2 regions of the Micromonospora sp. NPDC051196 genome follow, and region 1 is predicted to be linked to the other one. Evidence: riboswitches for the same ligand, from Rfam matches in the RefSeq annotation. Region 1 holds a riboswitch; the other holds the start of a gene.
What was found. A riboswitch is a leader RNA that binds a small molecule or an ion and turns the genes downstream of it on or off. The one in region 1 is predicted to bind thiamine pyrophosphate.
Positions count from the first base shown of each region.

Region 2: another riboswitch for thiamine pyrophosphate. It lies ahead of AB0M35_RS22860 (ECF transporter S component); the one in region 1 lies ahead of thiE (thiamine phosphate synthase).

Region 1 covers NZ_JBFBAY010000003.1:214,078-218,247, forward strand. The annotation lists gene AB0M35_RS09280 (thiazole synthase) at 1-510, opposite strand, end outside; gene thiS (sulfur carrier protein ThiS) at 516-716, opposite strand; gene thiO (glycine oxidase ThiO) at 707-1,792, opposite strand; gene thiE (thiamine phosphate synthase) at 1,849-2,475, opposite strand; TPP riboswitch at 2,470-2,579, opposite strand; gene AB0M35_RS09300 (ThuA domain-containing protein) at 2,910-4,170, shown strand, end outside.
Region 2 covers NZ_JBFBAY010000013.1:64,983-69,152, reverse strand. The annotation lists gene AB0M35_RS22870 (TIGR03943 family protein) at 1-670, opposite strand, end outside; gene AB0M35_RS22865 (permease) at 667-1,608, opposite strand; TPP riboswitch at 1,940-2,045, shown strand; gene AB0M35_RS22860 (ECF transporter S component) at 2,114-2,704, shown strand; gene AB0M35_RS22855 (ABC transporter ATP-binding protein) at 2,818-4,170, shown strand, end outside.

The DNA of each region.
Region 1 (4,170 bases):
GTGCGGGTTGGACACCCCGAGCCCCGACCCGATCGGTGATCCCGCCGGCATCACCGCCGCGCAGCCAACATCCGCGAGCCGGCGGGCCAGGATCGGATCATCCGAGGTGTACGGCAGCACGGTGAAGCCGTCGGCGACGAGTTCCTCGGCGGCACGCAGCAGTTCCACCCCGTCGGGCAGCAGCGTCCGCTCGTCGCCGATCACCTCCAACTTGACCCAGTCGGTGTCGAACGCGTCGCGGGCCAGGTGCGCCACCTTGACCGCCTCCCCGGCCGTGTAGCAGCCGGCCGTGTTCGGCAGCAGCCGGACCCCGCACCGATCGAGCAGGTCCAGCAGGCCGCCCGAGCCGCCGGGCACGGTGTCCACCCGACGCAGGGCCAGGGTGACCATCTCGGTGCCGGACGCCCGGATCGCCTGTTCGAGCACGTGCAGGTTCGCCGCGCCACCGGTACCGAGGATCAGCCGCGACCCGAACCGGGTACCGCCGATCTCGAAGCCGTCGGAGTCCATCATGTTCACCCGCCCTGCGCGGCGCTGAGCACCTCGACCCGGTCGCCACCGCGCAGCACCGTCGCCGGCCAGCCGGTACGCGGCACCACCTCGCCGTTCACCGCCACCGCCACACCACGCTGCTGCGGCGTGACCTGCCGGACCAGTTCGGCGACCGTGGCACCGTCCGGCACGTCCCGCCCGACACCGTTCACCGTCAACTCCACCTGTCGTCCTCCTCGATGTCCGGAGCGAACCGGTCGGCCCGGAACGGGGTGAGCAGCGGGTCGTCCGCCCCCTCCCCGGTGATCAGGCCGGTGATCAGATCCGCGGTGACCGGGGTGAGTACGATCCCGTGCCGGTGGTGACCGGTGGCCGCCAGCACGTCCGGTCGGCCGGGCAGCGGCCCGAGGATCGGCGCGTTGTCCGGCGTACCCGGGCGCAGTCCGGCGACCGTCTCCACCAGGTCGTACTCGGCCAGCTCGGGCATCAGGTCGACGGCGGCACGCAGCAGCCGCAGCACCGCACCGGCGGATACCGCCACATCGGAGCGTTCCTCGACGGTGGCACCGACCACCACCTCACCGCACTCGCGCGGCACCAGGTAGACGTGCTCGCCGTCGGCGTACCCCCGGATGACGTGCCGGAAGCCCGGCGGACCGCCATCGGGGGTGCGCAGCCGCAGCACCTGGCCCTTCACCGGGCGGACCGGCAGCCCGGTCAGGGCGGCGGCACCGCAACCGGCGGCGACCACGGTCACCCCGCCGGTCAGCTCGGACACCTGCCCGACCGGTTCGGCGACCAGCACCGCGCCGGCCCGCTCGGCGGCGAGCCGAAGGGCCGGCACCAGCCGACGCGGGTCTACCTGGTGGTCGGTGGCGGCGAGCGCGCCGCCGCGGACCCGCGGGGCCAGCGCCGGTTCACACTCGCGCAGCTGGGAGGGGCGCAGCGGCGTGACCGGCAGCCCCAACCCCTGCTGGTACGCCCACAGCCGCCGCGCCTCGGCCAGATCGTCGGCGGTGAGCCCGACCATGAGCGTGCCCTCGGTCCGGTACCCGATGTCGAGGCCGCTGGCCTCGGTCAGCTCGGCGGCGAAGGTCGGCCAGCGCCGAGCGGACTCGGTGAGCAGCCCGGTCAGCTCGTGTTCGCCGAAGTACGCCTCGGCCACCGGCGCCAGCATCCCGGCGGCGACGTGCGAGGCACCCGAACCCGGGGCCGGGTCGTGCACCACGACGGGCAGCCCGCGAGCCGCGCACCGCCAAGCGATCGCCAACCCGATCGGTCCCGCCCCCACCACCGTCACCTGCGGTGCAAGGAAGGGCCCCTTGTTAACGCCTCCGGTATAGGAAGGGCCCCCCCTTAACACGTCAGCGCCCCGATCAGCTCGGCTGCGGCGTGGGCGGGGTCGGCGGCTCCGGAGAGCGCGCCGACCACCGCCACCCCGTACACGCCGGCGGACCGCAACCCAGGCACGTCCTCCGCCGTCACTCCCCCGATGGCGATCACCGGCACGGTGACCGCTTCGACCACCGCCTGGACGCCCGCCACGCCGATCGCCGGCGGCAGCCCGTCCTTCGTGGTGGTGGCGTGGCAGGGGCCCACGCCCAGATAGCTCGCTCCGGCAGCGACAGCTTCGGCGGCCGACACCGGTTCGCGCGCGGTGGCGCCCAGTACCGCCGTCCGGCCGAGCACCTGCCGCGCCGCCGCCACCGGCAGGTCGTCGGCGCCGACGTGCCCGCCGGCCGCACCCGTCGCCAGCGCCACATGCAACCGGTCGTTGACCAGGCAGGTGACGCCGTACGGCCGGCAGAGAGCCATCACCCGCCGGGTCAGCTCGTACGCCTCGCGGTCGGTCGCGTCGTCCTCGACCCGGACCTGGACGACCAGCTCGGGGTACGCCACCGGCAGGACGGCCGCGAGCACGGCGAGCGGATCCCGTCCGGGTCGGGTGTCGGTGACCAGATGCAGTCGTCCCAGGGACGGCACGGCAACACTCCTCCCTGCGCCGGCATTACCCGGATCAGGTTCGACGGTCGGGGGCTCGCAGCCCCCCTCTCAGCCCGGTACACCGGGCTCCCGTGGGTTCGTTGGGTGTCACCGTACGTGGTTTCGTCTGCTCCGCCAACCCCCGTCCTGCCCCACGAGCCGGGCCGGCGGCAGCCGCGTCAATCCGACTCGCTGAGATTCTGCGACCGAAAAACAGCCCGATATGCAGCGACTCATGCCAATTCCATAAGCCCTCGTTACCAATCCGTTACTTCAATGAGTCTTGCCCGACACCGATCGACGAACACAAATTGAGTGATCGGCTCAGTTCCTCGGCAGCCAGACCCTCACCGTCAGGTACGAGCGCTCGGACCGAACCGGAGTAGCCACCGCCGCCCGCTCCGACCCGTCCCACACGGAAAGAGGAGACTTTCGTGCCCCGAACCCGCCGTCGACGAGCAACGCTCGGCCCACTGACCGTGGCGCTACTCGCCCTCGTACTCGTGCTGGCCGGTGCGCCGGCTCCGATCACCGGCCCCGCAGCCGCCCAGGCCGCGGGCCGTACCGCTGCTGCCGCCGCCGACCCGTACTCCGTCCTGGTGTTCTCCAAGACCGCCGGGTTCCGCCACGACTCGATCCCGGCCGGCATCCGGGCGATCCAACAACTCGGCACCGCGAACAACTTCACCGTCGTCACCACAGAGGACGGCGGTGCCTTCACCGACGCCAACCTGGCCCGGTTCAAGGCGGTCATCTGGTTGTCGACCACCGGTGACGTGCTCAACGCCACTCAGCAGTCGGCCTTCGAGCGCTACATCCGCGCCGGTGGCGGATACGTCGGGGTGCACGCCGCCTCCGACACCGAGTACGACTGGGCCTGGTACGGCCAACTGGTCGGCGCCTACTTCAACAGCCACCCGGCGAACCAGACGGCGACCGTGAAGGTCGAGGACTACTCGCACGAGTCGACCCGGCACCTGCCGGAACGGTGGTCCCGTTACGACGAGTGGTACAACTTCCGCACCAACCCCCGCTCCCGCCAGGTACAGGTGCTGGCGTCGCTCGACGAGCGCAGCTACAGCCCCGGTAGCGGGGCGATGGGGCAGGACCACCCGATCGCCTGGTGCCAGAGCTACGACGGTGGCCGGTCCTGGTACACCGGCGGTGGGCACACCCAGGAGTCCTTCTCCGACGCGGCCTTCCTGCAACACCTGCTCGGTGGCATCCAGACCGCGGCCGGGGTGGTGCACTCCGACTGCGGTGCGGGCCGGGCCGCCAGCTTCGAAAAGGTGACGCTGGACAGCAACACCAGCAACCCGATGGAGTTGGACATCGCCGAAGACGGGCGGGTCTTCTACATCGAGCGCGACGGCCGCGTCCAGATCATCAAGCCGGACACCGGCCAGACCGTCACCGCACTGCGGCTGAGCGTCTTCGCCGGCAACGAGGACGGCCTGCTCGGCATTCGACTCGACCCCAACTTCGCCAGCAACGGATGGGTCTGGCTCTACTACGCCCCGAGCGCGGGCGGCTCCCGCAACTACCTGTCCCGGTTCACCGTCACCGGTGACACGATCAGCCCGTCGAGCGAACGGGTCGTCCTGGAGGTGCCCACGCAGCGCAACACCTGCTGCCACATGGGCGGGACGATGACCTTCGACTCGGCCGGCAACCTCTACCTGGCCACCGGGGACA
Region 2 (4,170 bases), on a different contig from region 1:
TGTCGAGGTAGGGAATCTCGGCGTCGTTGACCGGGTCACGACCGATCCGGTCGCTGTACCGGCCGATCACCTCGACCCAACTGTCGTCGGGCAGCCCGACGGGGACGTCGCCGGTGAGCCCGAGCTTGACCGGTCGCCCGTCGGCCGCGCAGCAGGACAGCACCATGCGGGCCAGAATGGGTCGGCCGTCCTCGCCGGTGGTGAGGAAGCCGGTCAACTGCACCCGCCGGTCGCCGATCGAGGCGCCCCGGTCGAACAGCGCCCGCGCCGCGTAGTCGAGGACGCTGACCGGTGCGGGATCCCCGTCGGGCAGCGGCGGGTAGTCCGACTGCTGCGGGGCGTTCAACGCGGTGCCGGCCTGGCTGGCCGCGTACGAGCCGAGGGCCGGCGGGGCGACCAGCAGCAGGCCGAGCACCGGCAGGATGAGCAGCCAGCCGACCCGCGGTTCGTGGTGGCCGTGCCCGTCGTGGTCGTCGACGGGTTCACGGGCGGTCGGGCGTAGCTCGTACCACAGGGTCATGATCGCGGCGACCACCAGCAACAGGCCGGCGGCGATCAGGAACGGTCGCAGCCCTTCCTTGACGTAGCGCAGGTAGAGATCGGTGAGGCTGGCCCGCAGCACCGCGCCGCCGAGCAGCAGCAGGACCACCGCCTGCGCCTGCCGGTTCACAACAGCACCGCCCCGACACCGGTGGCTACCAGCAGGGCCACCGCGAACGTGGTCGGCGCGAAGCGGAACGCGAACCGGCGACCGAAGACACCGGCCTGCATCGAGATCAGCTTGAGATCGACCATCGGTCCCACCACCAGGAAGACCAGTCGGGACGTGAGCGAGAACTGCGACAGCGAGGCCGCGACGAAGGCGTCCGCCTCGGAGCAGAGCGAGAGCAGCACCGCGAGTGCCGCCAACGCCAGGATGGACAGCCAGGCGTTGTCCGCGAGGGTCTGCAACCACCGTTCCGGCACCAGCACGTTGATGCTGGCGGCGGCCATCGCGCCGAGGACCAGGAACCCACCGGCGTGGGTGACGTCGTGCCGGACGGCGGCCCAGAAGGCCCGACCGCGGTGCGGGTCGTCCAACTCCGGTCGGCGCGGCATCCTGATCCACTCGGTGCGGCCGAGCCGCAGCCAGAGCCAACCCATCACCATGGCCACCACGAGGCTGGCGACGCCCCGGGCGAGGACCATCTCGGGATTGTTCGGGAAGGCGACCGCGGTGGCGGTCAGCACGATCGGGTTGACCGCCGGTGCGGCGAGCAGGAAGGCCAGCGCTGCGGCCGGGGTGACCCCCCGGCGGATCAGCGAGCCGGCGATCGGCACCGACCCGCACTCGCAGCCCGGCAGTACCACCCCGGCCGCACTGGCCGCCGGCACCGCCAGGGCCGGGTGCCGGGGCAGCGCCCGGGCCCAGAACGACCGGGGTACGAAGACCGCGATCACGGCCGAGAGCAGCACCCCGAAGACCAGGAACGGCACCGCCTGCACCATGATCGAGACGAACACGGTGGTCCAGGTCTGGAGGCGAGGGGTGTCCAGCGCGGCGGCGAGCGGATCCCGAAAGATGATCAGCAGGATCAGCAGGGCGGCCAGCACCTCCACCGAGCCGATCCGGTCGCCGAGCCATCGCCGGGGCGGCCCGGCACCGTCCGGCTGGGGCGGAGGCGCCTCGGTGGCGACGCCGGACGGACGGCCCTGTGGTTCACCGGCCGGCGCGGCGTGGTTCGTTTCTGTGCTCACCCTGTCGTCTCTTCGCCCTGGTGGTTCGGCGGGCTGAGATTACCGTCCGGGACCGGTGACGTCGATGGATGTCACGAAAGCGGGCGGGTCGGCGGGTCGACCCGTACCACCGTGCGGCGCCGACCCGGCCGCACCCGGCGTGACCTGCGTAGATCACATTGCCTGTTGATCTTTAAAGGTGTTAGCGTCGGCGAGACAACTTCACCTCCGACAGGGGAGCGCACAGCGCTGAGAGTGCGGGTTCGCCCGCAGACCCTCCGTACCTGATCTGGGTAATGCCAGCGCAGGGAGTTCGGTCCACCTCCAGCCCGCCACGGCCCGGCGCCGTCGGGCGCGGCGTGCGTCTTACCTGGTTCGACACGGACTGGGAGCAATCATGAGCCAACCAACCACCAACCGGTGGCGCACCATCGACATCGTCGTGGCGGCGGTGATCGCCGTCGGCTTCGGTGTGATCTTCTGGGCCTGGGGCGTGCTCTGGCGGGCCGTCGACCCGGCCTTCGCCTTCTTCCCGGCCAGCCAGGCCGTCATGTACGGCGTGTGGCTGGTCCCGGCGGTGCTCGGCGGGCTGGTGATCCGTAAGCCGGGCGCCGCGCTGTTCTGCGAGGCGGTCGCGGCGACAGTCAGCGCACTGCTGGGCTCGGAGTGGGGCGGTGTCACCATCGTCCAGGGCCTGATCCAGGGCCTCGGTGCGGAACTGGCCTTCGCAGCCTTCCGCTACCGCTCGTTCCGGTTGCCGACGGCGCTGCTGGCCGGCGCGATGACCGGCCTCGGTGCCGCGTTGTTCGACTTCTTCGCCTGGAACGCCGCGTACGAGCTGGTCAGCTACCGGATCCCGTACGCGTTGCTCACCGTGCTCAGCGCCGCCGTGGTCGCCGGTGCCGGCGGCTACGCCCTCACCAGGTCGCTGGCCCGCACCGGCGTCCTGGACCGCTTCCCCGCCGGCCGCGACCGCGCCCTCGTCTGACCCCCCGACCCTGTTGATCAAGAGGTTTGCGTCCGTCAATCCACGGTTTCTGGACGCAAACCTCTTGATCAACGCGACGATCGGCGGGCCACGGTGGGCGGGAAGGGGGCGGGGTGGGCGAGGTGTGGTTGCGGGGGTTCGGGTGGCGGCATGCCGGGCGGCGGGCCTGGGCGGTACGCGGGGTGGATCTGCGGGTACGGCGGGGGGAACGGGTGTTGCTGCTCGGGCCGTCCGGAGCCGGCAAGAGCACGTTGTTGGCCGCGTTGGCGGGGCTGCTGCCCGAGGACTCCGGTGAGCAGGAAGGCACCATCGAGATCGACGGGCGGCCCCCGACCGAAGCCCGCGAACGGGTCGGCATCGTCTTCCAGGATCCGCAGTCCCAACTCGTCATGGCCCGCAGCGGCGACGACGTGGCGTTCGGGCTGGAGAACCGGGGTGTGCCGGCCGCGCAGATCTGGCCCCGGGTCGACGAGGCGTTGCACCGGGTCGGGTTCCCGTACCACCGGGACCGCCCCACGGCGGCGCTCTCCGGCGGTGAGCAGCAGCGGCTCGCCCTGGCCGGTGCGCTCGCGCTGCGCCCCGACCTGCTGCTGCTCGACGAGCCCACCGCCAACCTCGACCCGGCCGGGGCGGACCTGGTCCGCGCCGCGATCGCCCGCGCGGTCCACGACGACACCACACTCATCCTGGTCGAGCACCGGATCGCCGATGCGCTGACGCTGGTGGACCGGGTGGTGGTGCTCGAACCCGGCGGCGGCGTGCGCGCCGACGGCCCGCCGGAGGCCGTCTTCGCCGCGCACGGCGACGCCCTCGCCGCCGACGGGGTCTGGGTGCCGGGCCGGGAATTCCCGCCGCGCCCGGCCGCCGCCCCGGCCGCCGAGGTGCTGCTCACCGCCGACCGGCTCGGCCAGCCGCCCCGGCTGGCCCCCACCGACCTGACCGTACGCGCCGGCGAGGCCCTCGCCGTGCTCGGTCCCAACGGCGCCGGCAAGTCCACCCTCGCGTTGCTGCTCGGCGGGCTGCTCAAGCCGGGCACCGGGCGGTTGTCGGCCAGCACCGACCTGGCCGGGTCCGACGCCCGCACGCCACCGCACCGGTGGCGGGCACCGGCACTGGCCCGTCGGATCGGCTCGGTGTTCCAGGACCCGGAACACCAGTTCGTCACCAGTACGGTCTTCGACGAACTGGCGCTCGGCCCCCGGCGTACCGGCGCCACCGAGGCGGCGGTACGCCGGCGCGTCGACGACCTGCTGCACCGGCTGCGGCTGAACAAGCTGGCGGGGGCGAACCCGTACACCCTCTCCGGCGGCGAGGCGCGGCGGCTGAGCGTGGCCACCGCCCTGGCCACCGCGCCCCGGCTGTTGATCTGCGACGAGCCCACCTTCGGGCAGGACCGGCGGACCTGGCGGGAGTTGGTGGACCTCTTCGCGGAACTGCGCGACGCCGGCCACGGCCTGGTGACGGTC